3 regions of the Lysinibacillus fusiformis genome follow, and region 1 is predicted to be linked to each of the others. Evidence: riboswitches for the same ligand, from Rfam matches in the RefSeq annotation. Region 1 holds a riboswitch; each other region holds the start of a gene.
What was found. Region 1 has a riboswitch for S-adenosylmethionine ahead of JTI58_RS11405 (MetQ/NlpA family ABC transporter substrate-binding protein). Riboswitches for the same ligand answer to the same signal wherever they lie in the genome.
Positions count from the first base shown of each region.

Region 2: it holds a riboswitch for S-adenosylmethionine, as region 1 does, so the genes downstream of both, JTI58_RS05680 (bifunctional homocysteine S-methyltransferase/methylenetetrahydrofolate reductase) here and JTI58_RS11405 (MetQ/NlpA family ABC transporter substrate-binding protein) in region 1, are expected to answer to the same signal.
Region 3: it holds a riboswitch for S-adenosylmethionine, as region 1 does, so the genes downstream of both, JTI58_RS17565 (YezD family protein) here and JTI58_RS11405 (MetQ/NlpA family ABC transporter substrate-binding protein) in region 1, are expected to answer to the same signal.

Region 1 is NZ_CP070490.1:2,319,783-2,323,999, forward strand. It holds gene JTI58_RS11400 (methionine ABC transporter ATP-binding protein) at 1-952, opposite strand, end outside; gene JTI58_RS11405 (MetQ/NlpA family ABC transporter substrate-binding protein) at 1,059-1,889, opposite strand; SAM riboswitch class I at 1,979-2,083, opposite strand; gene JTI58_RS11410 (PPC domain-containing DNA-binding protein) at 2,206-2,709, shown strand; gene JTI58_RS11415 (pyridoxal phosphate-dependent aminotransferase) at 3,185-4,217, opposite strand, start outside.
Region 2 is NZ_CP070490.1:1,133,096-1,137,312, forward strand. It holds gene metH (methionine synthase) at 1-191, opposite strand, end outside; gene JTI58_RS05680 (bifunctional homocysteine S-methyltransferase/methylenetetrahydrofolate reductase) at 184-2,031, opposite strand; SAM riboswitch class I at 2,121-2,221, opposite strand; gene JTI58_RS05685 (protoporphyrinogen oxidase) at 2,321-3,715, opposite strand.
Region 3 is NZ_CP070490.1:3,622,041-3,626,257, reverse strand. It holds gene JTI58_RS17585 (cold-shock protein) at 1-21, shown strand, start outside; gene JTI58_RS17580 (amphi-Trp domain-containing protein) at 167-445, shown strand; gene JTI58_RS17575 (VOC family protein) at 950-1,735, opposite strand; gene JTI58_RS17570 (flavin reductase family protein) at 1,885-2,370, shown strand; gene JTI58_RS17565 (YezD family protein) at 2,460-2,615, opposite strand; SAM riboswitch class I at 2,686-2,781, opposite strand; gene JTI58_RS17560 (phosphopantothenoylcysteine decarboxylase domain-containing protein) at 2,991-3,662, opposite strand; gene JTI58_RS17555 (LysR family transcriptional regulator) at 3,734-4,217, opposite strand, start outside.

The sequences.
Region 1 (4,217 bases):
CAATCTGCGTCTCGCCATGTAGATGCACCACAATATTGCCGACAATGCCGTTTTTTAATTCAATAATATTAGCCGTTAAAATATTTGGTTGCACATCGTATACCTTAGTGACTTCTGCTAATAATGGCTTACCAGTGCTTTCGCCAAGGAATGTTAAACGGATTACACTACCTGAAACATTTAATTGCTCAATAAGAGAAGGGGATAAATTACGTTGTGAAATTGTATTTAAAAACTTTCGCGTTGTAGGGTGCTTCGGTTTTGCAAAAAGTTCTATAGCTGTGCCGAATTCCACAACTTTCCCTGATTCTAGAACAGAAACCTCATCGCAAATTTTTTGAATCACATTCATTTCATGTGTAATGAGCAGAATCGTAATGCCTAATTCACGGTTAATTTTTAACAACAATTCAAGAATGGCTTCTGTTGTCTCAGGGTCAAGTGCACTTGTTGCTTCATCACTAAGTAAAATCTCTGGCTCCTGTGCCAAGGCACGTGCAATAGCCACACGTTGTTTTTGACCACCTGAAAGTTGATTTGGGTAACTATCTAGTTTATCTGTTAAGCCTACAATTTCAGCATATTTAGCTACACGGTTTTTTACTTCCGTCTCTTTATAGCCTAGTAGCTTTAAGGGAACGGCAATATTATTGTAAACTGTTGCTGTTTTTAATAGATTAAAGTGCTGGAAAATCATCCCGATTTTTTGGCGTGTTTGACGTAATTCATGAAGAGAAAGGGTCGTAATGTCTACATTGTCTATCACTACTTTTCCTGCTGTAGGACGTTCTAGTAGATTAACACAACGAATGAGTGTACTTTTACCAGCACCACTATAGCCGATCACACCATGAATTTGTCCCTTTTTTACATGAAGATTGATCCCATCCACAGCTTTAATGATGCCTTTTTTCGACTTGAATTCTTTTGAGATATTTTGTAATTGAATCATGCGATTGTTTGCTCCTTTCTCAACCTTCTAAAAAGCAAGAATCTGCTCGTCTTCCCATAGAGGAATTTCGGCAGATTCTTCGGCTTATAGAAGCTTCCTGAATGTATTACCAGCTAGGGATTACTGAACCTTTGAATTCTTCTTCGATGAATTGACGTACTTCATCAGATTGGTAAGCCTCAACGAACTTTTTAATTGTTGGGTCATTTTCATTTTCAGCGCGTACGACAATGTAGTTCACGTATGGAGAGTCAGTAGATTCCAATAAAATAGAGTCGTCTTTAGGGTTAATGCCAGCTTCTAATGCGAAGTTTGTATTTATAGCTGCTACATCTACTTCACTAAGCTGTTTAGGAATTTGAGCTGCTTCTAATTCAATGAATTTTAAATTCTTTTTGTTTTCTTCTACATCACGGATCGAGGCTGTTAAGTCTGCGCCATCTTTTAGCTTAATATAGCCAGCTTCTTGTAAAACAAAGAGGGCACGTGCTCCATTCGTTGGGTCATTTGGTAGGCCAAACGTTGCACCATCCGGAATGTCATCAAAGGATTTATATTTTTCAGAGTAGATACCCATTGGATTCAAAATCGTTTTGCCCACTGGGACTAAATCTGTATCATGATCTTTATTAAATGTATCGAGGAAAGGTTCGTGTTGATAGCTGTTCGCATCAAGATCACCTTCAGCTAAGGAAGTATTAGGTAAAACATAGTCAGAAAATGATTTTAGCTCTACTTCTAGCCCTTTTTCTTTTGCTACTTTAGCTGCTACTTCTGCAATTTGCTCATGTGGACCAGAAGTGACACCTACGACGATTTTCTTTTCATCAATTGCCTCTGCTTGGCCTTTACTATCTTCTTTAGAGCCACAGCCTGCTAGCGCTGCTACTAATGTTAAACTTGCTAAACCTACTAAAAATTTATTTTTCTTTTTCATGAAAACTACCTCCAAGATTGTTTTTATCGGTTTTTTGAAAATAAAAAAACTCTCTTACAAACTAAGAGAGGCTCATGAAAAGATGTCCTCTCTTATCTATCAAACGAAGATCGTTTGCAGGATTTAGCACCTTCCTTTAAAAAGGAGGTTGCCGAGCTTCATAGGGCCAGTCCCTCAGCTACTCTTGATAAGAGATTTATAATATTTTTTTGTAATTCCGATAGAACTAATATAATTTATAGGGTATAGTAAGTCAATAATTAATTTTTAAAATTTTTATATAATTATAATATTTCGACGTGAAAGAGGGATAACAATGTCTGTGAGAGTTAATTATGGTATAGGTTCATTTGGTAGGGTTATTAGTGCTCGACTTCTAATAGGGACAGATATCATTGAGGGAATTGAGGCGCTCTGTGAAGAGAATCATATTGAGTCAGCAACGATTGTTAGCTGTATTGGTAGCTTTCAAAAAAGTAGCTTTGTATATTTAGTGCCAGATGCAACAGCTCAGATTCAAGTTCGTTTTAGTGATGTGGTTAAAAAAGATGGACCACTTGAATTTATTCAAGGCTCTGGTGTGGTGTGTAAGCGTGACGGGGGATATGAAACACATTTCCATGGTTCTATGAGCGATCAATGGGGTGTTGTGTCAGGTGGGCATTTAATAAAAGGGGGAAATCCTGTTATTACTGCTGACATAGTACTGGCTGAGGTACAAGGTATTCAACATATTCGAAAATTGGATGATGAAACAGGTCATGTTCAATTTTATCCATTAGAAAATGGTTTAGGGCAGCCAAGGAAAATCGAAAAATAATGATCCTGTAGCTAGAGTTAGCTACAGGACACATGTTGTGGAAAAAAGATCATGTCACTAGCAGAAATAGACCTTTTAGCAAGGTGAGGGGTTGATTTCCGTTCCGCCAGCGTCCTTTCCAGGGGGCGTCCGATGAGCCGCTTCACTCACTTCCGTTCGCTCCAAGGTCTCCTCTGTGACGCTAAATCCTCCTAGGAGTGACGCTGGCTCCACTCCAATCAACCATTCTGTAAAAATGTCTTTCCCTCTTTCATACTAGTAGTAGTGAACAAAATAACTCATTATTTGTATGATTAGAGAGAGGATAGGCTCTTATTTTCAATGTGGAGAGATGATTAGTCACAACAACCCTCAATAAAAATGAGTAGTGTACACCTTCATTTTATTTGTACAACCTTTGTTAAGACGATAACACTTTTATGGATTGGGGTGGAAGGCCTTTTCACCTTTCACAAATAATCTATTGATGACATTGTCATTTGTTAAATAATTGTAATTGCTCGATTCTATGGATTGCTTCACGTAAACGTTCCTCGCTTACCAACAAACCGATACGGATGTAACCTTCGCCATATTGACCGAAACCATTGCCAGCTGCCACAGCAATATCAGCTTTTTCAAGCAATAGATCGGCAAATTGTTCGCTTGTATAGCCTAGTGGTACAGGGAGCCATGCGAAGAAGGAGCCTTTTGGAGCCGTAACATGCCAGCCGATTCTTTGAGCTTCTTCAATGAGTACATTTCGGCGACGCTCATAAGTAGCTCGTAGTTCATCCGCACATTGTTGGGAAGCTGTCAGTGCTACTGCTGCTGCTTGTTGAATAGCAGGGAATTGACTACAAAACAGATGATCCTGAATAAGATTAATAGCAGCAATAATCTCGGCATTCCCAACGGCGAAGCCTATACGCCAGCCTGCCATATTATAGGTTTTCGATAGGGTATACATTTCAATCCCAACTTCTTTTGCACCCTCTGCTTGTAGGAAGCTAATTGGTTTATTACCGTCAAATCCTATTGCTCCATAAGCAAAATCGTGTGATACGATAATATTGTGTTCCTTCGCAAAACGAACGGTTTCTTCAAAAAACGCGAGTGTTGCTGTACCACCTGTAGGATTGTTCGGGTAATTTAGGTAAAGTAGCTTTGCCTTTTCTTTCACTTCATCAGATAATGCATCATAATCAGGTAAGAAATCATTTTCAGCAAAAAGTGGCATCACTTCAAAATTAACATCCCCTAATACGACACCTGATAAGTAATCTGGATAGCCAGGGTCTGGTAAGAGCATCGTGTCGCCAGGGTTTAACACAGCTAAAGGTAGTTCAACTAGACCTATTTTTGTCCCACCAAGAATCGCTACCTCTGTGTCAGGATTTAGTTCCACATGATATTCACGTTGATAAAAGTCGGCAGCTGCTTGGCGTAATTCAGCAATACCTCGAAATGGTGAATATTTATGGTTTTGTGGGTTTTCAGCCGCCTCCTGTAATGCTTGAATGATGTGA
Region 2 (4,217 bases), 1.2 Mb from region 1:
TCTAAGTATTTGTGATGAATTTTCTCAATGACATCAGGTCTAGTAAGGACAAGATTTTCATTACAGCCATCAAGCTCCTCGCCACCAAAATCCTCTGCTGATAAATTTTCGTTTTGTAGCATTGTTCCCATTGCGCCATCAAGAATTAAAATACGTTTCTCTAGTTGCTCTTCAATCGAGTGCTTAGCCATGTATACTTACTCCTTTTTTCTGTTCATCCAATTGCTCTATATATTTCATCAACTCTAGGGTCACATCATAACGTAAAAACGGTGTAATAAGGTAAATACCATTGAAATATTGCGCAGCCACTTCTACTAATTCTTTGGCAATAGCAATTCCCTCCAATGTTGCCCGTTCCTTATCTTCCCCACATGCCTTCATTCTTGCTAAGGCATCCTCAGATAATTTGATACCTGGCACTTCATGATGTAAAAACTCAGCACTTTTATAACTCGTAACAGGCATAATGCCGATGTAAATTGGTGCTTGTAAATGCTTTGTTGCCTCATAAATTTCTACAATTTTTTCTTTCGTATACACTGGTTGAGAAATGAAGTAGTCTGCTCCATGCTCAATTTTCTTCTCTAAGCGTGTCACAGCACGATCTAACACACGGACATTTGGATTAAATGCAGCAGCAACTGAAAAATTTGCTTTTTTACGAAGTGGCTTGCCTGAGAAAGAAACCCCTTCATTTAACTGCTTAATTAATTGGATTAACTCCATTGAAGATACATCATAAACACTTGTCGCACCTGGGAAATCTCCAACTTTTGTTGGATCACCCGTAACGGCCAACACGTCATGAATACCTAAAGCATTTAATCCCATTAAATGCGATTGTAGACCAATTAAATTACGGTCTCGACATGTAATATGTGTTAGTGGGCGTACACCGTGTGTACTCTTTAACAATGCTCCCATTGCAATATTGCTAATACGTGGAGAGGCCAGTGAATTGTCTGCCATCATGACTACATCTGCACCTGCATCATACAGTTGCTTTGCTCCTTCAAGGAACCCATCAATCTCTAAATGTCTAGGTGTATCCAATTCTACTATGACAGAGCGTTCACGTTTTACTTTTTCATGAAGAGGCTCATACTTTGGTGGCTCTGCTTCACGAACAATCTCAATCTTTTCAGGTTTCGCATGCTTCTCCTGAACCGGTGATAACTCTTCTAAATACTTCTTTGCTGCTGCAATATGTTTCGGTGTCGTACCACAGCAGCCCCCTATTAAGCGTACGCCTTGATCACGTAATTCGACAGCCGCTCGACCAAAATAATCCGATTCTGATTCATAAACGACACGTCCATCTTCTAAGTCAAGAAGTGAGGCATTCGGATAGGCAGACATAAATGCCTTGTTAGGAAGTTCTACACCTTCAAATGCTTGAATCGTATGATGTGGACCTAGTCGACAATTGACACCCACGATATCTGCACCGAGTGTTTCTAGCTCATGCAGGGCATTATTTAAAGACATTCCATTTTGTAAAACACCAGGCTCATGCATAGATACTTGTGCAATAATCGGTAAATTTGTTTTTGCACGTAGCATCTTTAAGGTTGCAGTTAATTCTTCAAAATCATAATAGGTTTCGAGTAAAAGGCCGTCAGGATTTCCTGCAAGTAAAACATTTGCTTGCTCTTCAACTGTCGCTAATATTTCATCTAATGTTGCATCACTTTTACGAATTCCTCGAATACCACCAATTGTTCCTAAGACAAATTGACCGCCATCTGCCGCTGCTCGTTTTGCAATGGTAATAGCCGCTTCATTAAATTGTTGGACCCGTGATTCTAATCCATAGCGAGCTAATTTAATGGCATTTGCACCGTACGTATTCGTTTGAATGATGTCAGCACCAGCTGCAATATATTCTCTATGAATCTTTTCAATTAACTCAGGTCTCTGAACATTCATTTCCTCATGGCAATACTCCAATCCATAGCCATATAGCACTGTGCCTATTGCACCGTCTGCTGTCAATACATGCGTTTTTAACCTTTCAAGCAATCCCATAAAACTAGCCTCTCTTCCTATGTCTCTATATAATAAAAAGCCTTCTTTCATAAAAAAAGAAGGCTTTAACGATTCATCATTGTTGTTCCTTCTCATCTTCGACTCAATGGTCTTCTGGATTTAGCACCTGACAATAAAGTTGGTTGCTGAAGCTTCAATGGGCCAGTCCCTCTGCTTCTCTTGATAAGAATTAAGTATGAATTTTTTAAATAATTAAAAGAATCATATCGTTTACTGACGAATGAGTCAAGACTATTTCACATAACAAAGTTTTTTTCCACTTAAAACCTTAGAAATTGGCAAGTTCCTTCGCAAGCTCTTCACCAATTTTTTTCCCGTTTTGAATGCAAGCGCCGATACCTACGCCAAAATATGAGCACCCAGCAATCGATAAATGTGGATACTTTTCATGTAATTCCTGTAGTAATCCTTGTAACGCTTCACGATGAGCTAGATCATATTTAGGCATTTGATCAATCCATTTTGTTACATTCACAACTGTTGGCTGTTCCTCAATTCCTAGGCTTTTCCTCACGTCTTCTAAAGCTACAGCTGCCAATTCTTCATCCGTCATGGCACGTAATTGCTCATAGGCTGGATTGATGCTCTTATAAAAGAGTCGTACAAGTAATTTATGTTCTTTCGATGTATGCTTCCATTTACGACTCGTCCAGGTTGCTGCATTACAAGTAACATCCGAATTATGCGAAACAATATAGCCCGTTCCATCTGCTGGCAATCTAGAGTCTGGCACATCAAAGCCTAAATAGATGGTAATGGCTGACGCTGTCGTAAATTGGTCAAAATAGCGGTTTAAAGATTCATCCTGTAGTAGATTTTGAACAGCATCATTCGGTAATGCTAAAACGACATAATCTGACTCAATATTTTCACCATTAGCTAAGGTAATTGTGTAGTTTTTATCTTGTTTTTGAACATTTAGAGTAGTAACGCCCTTGATGATTTCTACATCTGATAATGTTTGTTCAAGTCGATCAATTAAAGAAGATAAACCATTTTTAAAGGATATAAATTTTTTGTTCGCTGCTTTAACAAATTGCTCACGATTCGCATCAAAACCTTTAATAATACTTCCGTAATTATTCTTATAATCAATTAAATACGGTAAAGTAGAGCCAATGGAAAGCTGATGTAAATCGCCTGAATAAACACCTGCAAGTACTGGTGCAATTTGATTTTCCACAAGTTCCTCCCCTAAATAGTAAGTTAAAAATTCTCCTATTGAACTTTCCTTTGTGAAGCCGTAGTTTGGTAATGTCAAATCCTTTAACGCTTCTTTTTTTCCTTGCTCTGAAATAAGTGTACTTTCTTCTAAGGATGCCAAACTCATCGGTATACCAAATGTTGAATCTGTTGGTATAGCGTGTAACTCATTATTCGTATAAATATAAGAAATACCTGTTTCGTTGTAAACTAGCTCCGCTTCAAAATCAAGCTCCTGTACGAGTTCCATAACGCCTTGATGACGGGCTACAATAGAATCAGCACCTGTTTCCATGATGAAACCTTGTTCATGTGCTGAATATAATTTGCCTCCTAAATATGTATTTTTTTCTACAAGCACTAGACGAACATCTAAATTATTCTCCTTCACTTGACGTTGTAAATAATGCATTGTACATAGTCCTGTAATTCCGCCGCCTAAAACAACAACTGTTTTCATAGTAACCGCCCCTATTTTTAGTTCTTTCTACAGTATAATCTTTTTTTCATTGAAAATTACGTTAAACCCTTTACAAATTTAGCAAAAATAGAGCTATTTCATCAGTGAAATAGCTCTCCTTAGTGTTGAAAAACAAAACAGTCAATTGAAAGGTAGAAATGGATTTCCGTTGCAGGCTACTTGCTTTCCTGTGGGCGAGCGCCGAATCGCTTCCTCCGCTACCGCTCCGTGCAGGGCTTCGCCTGTCTCGCTATCCCACGGGAGTCAAGTAGCCTTCCACTTCAACCCACTAACTTTTTAGCAAAGGTTTTCAAATAAAGTGAAGGTGCTCACTACTCTTTATGAAGAGGTGTTGTCACGCATCACTTCTCCACACTGAAAATAAGAGCTTATCCCCGCTAAGAATACAGATAATGGGCGATTTGATCGCTATGCTACTATGAAAAAAAGTAAAGACACTTTGCAGCATGTTTGATTGGATTGGAGCCAGCGTCACTCCTAG
Region 3 (4,217 bases), 1.3 Mb from region 1:
TCAAATGTTGTAAAACGATAAGCAGAATGGGGCTATCCGTGTAGTTCCAGATTAGCAGCGGATTAGGAAAAGGATCGTTTCCTTCATCCGCTTTTTGTGTTGTTAAAAAAGCTTAGTGACCCTTCCATGTTATAATAGAAGTAACAATACGTAAGGAGGGATTTTGATGCAAAAACAAAATAAACCAATGACAGAAGTTATTTTGAAGCATAAAGAACGACAAAGTGTAGCAGAATTTGCCGCAACACTGGAAACAATCGCAAAAAAGCTTAAAGAAAATGGTGAATTCACTTTTGTTCAAGGCACAGAGCCAACTGTTGTTAGCCCTAGTGAGCAGCTCAAAATCGAATACTCCTATACAAAAAAGGGCGACAAGTATTCATTTGAAATTGAATTGGATTGGTATACAGGTACAGAATCACCGAAAAAAATGACGATAGAATAATAATAGGCAACGAAAATCCACTTCTCTGTTGAAGTGGATTTTTCTATCAAATAGAAAGGTGAAGATAGAATTCCGTTGCAGGCTACTTGCTTGACGCTGACTCTCCGTGTAGGGTTTCGCCGGTTTTACTAATCAAAAAGCCTTCCACTCTAATCCACAAAAGGGTTATCGTTTTAGTAAAGGTATTTACAAATACAAATGAAGGGTTTTCACTTATTAGTGGTTGTCGTGACTAATTACTTTACACTATGGAAATGATAAAAGATTAATAAAGTCAACTTTTGTAGCAAGTTGATTGGAGTGGAGCCAGCGTCACTCCTAGGGGATTTAGCGTCACAGAGGAGACCCTGGAGCGAACGTAAGTGAGTGAAGCGGCTCCTCGGACGCCCCCTGGAAAGGACGCTAGCGGAACGGAAATCAACCTCTCGCCTTATGAAAAAGTCTTTTTCTTCTAGTTCAGCAACATGTAAAAATCCACTTCTCTGATGAAGTGGATTTTTCTCATTATCGATTTATCCAATAAAAAGCGCCTGGGCAAACTAACGTTTCCTTTGTACGTTTTGGATCTTTTAATGTCACGCCAAATGGTCCTTCTTTGACATGACCGAGTGTCATGGCTACTGCGCTCTCTTCCTTATAGAAATCTAAACGCATATTCGGTAGCTGTAGTGACATATACTGCTCATATTGCACAGGCTCTGGTAGCTGCAACGCCTCTTGCCACAGCTGGACGGTTGCCTGCATGTCCTTGACATAGAATTGGATGGATTCCATCGTTATAGCCTGTTTTACATCAATGGCACCACTTGCCTTTAGTTGAGCCAAACGCTCTTCATCTTCCTCCGCCCATTCAATCAAAAATGGAAAATCGATTGGAAGATCTGGCTCGCCAAAATGCAGTAGCTTCCATTCTACAACAGTGCCATCTGGTCTTGTTCGGCTACATGCATCTGGCCCATATACTTCATAGCCCAATGCTCGCAAGCGCCGACCCTCTTCCTCAATATTTTTTGTGCGCAGGGCAATTCGAGAAAATCCCTGGCGCTCTTGATCACGTTTAAACGTATAATGTAGGGAATATGGGTATTGTGCCGCTTGCTCAAATAAATCACGATCATAGATAGCAATTTGTTCAATATAGCTTAAGCCAAAGTAGCTTAACGTATTATAAGTCCCCCACATCGTGTGCTGCCCACCATTCACTGTATGGACATTTCGTTTATTGAAGAAAACCTTTATATTTTCTGGTGATTCCACTTGATGAACCAGATGATCAAAATATAAAGTCATGGCCATTCCCCTTTCTTTCCCCATTACCTTTACCTGTATGTTTGATTGGTTTAAAATTTACTCAAGAAAAGGAGTTACTAGTAGGATATGAAAAAAAGTTTCGTTTACCTACAAACTCCGTTCACTAATTTCATAAAGAGGTGATTTGAATGACAGATTTAGTAGCTGCTTTTAAATTAGCATTAGGTAATTATCCTACAGGCGTAACAGTTGTCACGACATGTCATGACACAAAACCTATTGGCTTAACCGTCAATTCCTTTGCATCTGTTTCAATCGACCCGCTCCTTATTTTGTGGTCACTCGATAAAAAATCTCAGCTCCATCCTTATTTTACGGCTGCGCCAAATTTTGCGGTCAATATTTTAGCGAGTGATCAAGAACATTTATGTACACTATTTGCAAGTAAAATCCCTGATCGCTTTGCACAAGCACAGTGGTCAACTTCCTCTTTTGAACTACCGATTTTACATGATACAGCAGCTAATTTACAATGTAAAACGTTTCAGCAAATTGATGCTGGCGACCATACCATTTTTATTGGGCAGGTGGTAGACATTACAAATGCTCAAAAAGAGCCTTTACTTTATCATCGCCGTCATATCGGTTCTATACCAAAAAGCTTTTATAGCTAGCTTTTACACAAAAAAGGGCCACTTGTAAGCAAAGGAAATCCTTCATGCTTATAGGTGGCCGTTTGACATAAGTTCTACTGAAATCATTGTTATTTTTTCTGCGGAAATCTCTGCTTTTCAAGCCTATTAATTTGCACAATCACACCATCTTGAATCGTAATATGCACTTCACCAAATTCAAGATTTTGAATCGCCTTCGCAATTGCCTCTAATTTCTTATCATCTACTTTTACCGACTGAGCCATACGATACACCCCTTCTTTTTTATCCTTATTGATCATAAAGAGGCCAACGCATCAAACTGATTGATAGCCCCTCCTATCTCTCAGACACCATCTGTTGGATTTGGCACCTGTTTTTCGGTTGCCGAGGCTTCATTGGGCCAAGTCCCTCCACCTCTCTTGATAAGAGTACTGCGTTTCTTGAAAATAATTCTATAATTCTGCTATAGGAATGTCAATACAAAATATTAGAAAACCTAGTTGAATACTATGAAATGTAAGAATTTTATAGGCTATTCACACATAATCCTACCGTATTGTATGCTATGTCAATATATCTAACCACAGAAGCAAAGAAAAAAACTGCACAGAAATATAGCCTCTGCACAGTTCTTGATTTTATTGTTCTTGTAAACAGGCCATTAAAGCTTGTGCGGTCTGTTGCTTCCCCATCACCTTGATTGGTTGGCCTTCAGCAGGCACGATCCAATGAGGCTCGTCCCCTCCGTATAAAGACTGGGAGCTATTTGCTACCATAAATTGAGCATTGGCTGTTTCCATACGCAGTCTTGCGCGAGCTAGCAAGAACTCCTCATCATCCGTCGCTTCGAGCTTAAAGCCTACTAATGTTACCTTTGGTTGCCAGCCCTTGATTTGTCCTAACACTTTTGGCGCCTTTTTAAAATGAATAATAGGTGGTTCGTCGGAAGGCATTTTCCCCGCCTCCTCCATTAAATTACCTGATTGATCATACACCTTGTCAATGACCCAATCAGAGCCAGCAGCAGCCATAATGACGATATCGACTTGTTGTTGGACAGCATGACACACCTTTTGTCCTAAATCCTCTATGCCTTCAAATTTTATCAATGTCATTTTGTTGTGGTTTTCTGGGAGCTGTGCAAAGTAACCATGCATATATACTACGTTAGCGCCAGCAGCCAGCGCCGCCTCTGCTAAATAACAGCCCATTGTGCCTTTTGATAAATTCGTATGCCCTCGTACACGATCCCATTTTTCAAGTGTTCCCCCACTTGTAATGAGTACGGTTTTGCCTTGTAATGTCCCCATACACTCACCTATTTTCTGAAATATATACAAATACTATTTTAACGTAATGTAAGGATATGCTTCAATAGCGACTATCGTAGGGAGCTGTTTTGTTCATTTAACCAAGCGCTTAAAATCTCTGCAAATTTCTTTGTAACGGGTGAAGCATGGTGTTTCATAGCAATCCCAATGGTGCGGTAGCCACCTTGCTTTAATGGAATCGCTTTCAATGTTGGTGGTAAATTTTGAATAACCAATTGGGGTAAAATACTAATCCCTAAATGATGTGAAATCATAGAAAGAATCCCTACCTCCTCAGAAAGCTCAAAGCGAATATTCGGCTTTATATGATATTGCTCTAATAGCACCTTGACATCATTTGTCCCTTTATAGGAAGTCATAATAAATGGCATATCCTCTAGGTCTACGATATCAATTTCTGTCTTATCAAATAAGGGACTATTATCGGAAACAATACATAATAATGGGTCTTGTTGTAACTCAGTAAATTGATATTGCTCTGACTTTTGACCATTCAAGAACCCTACTTCCACTTCACCACTTAAAAGCCATTGT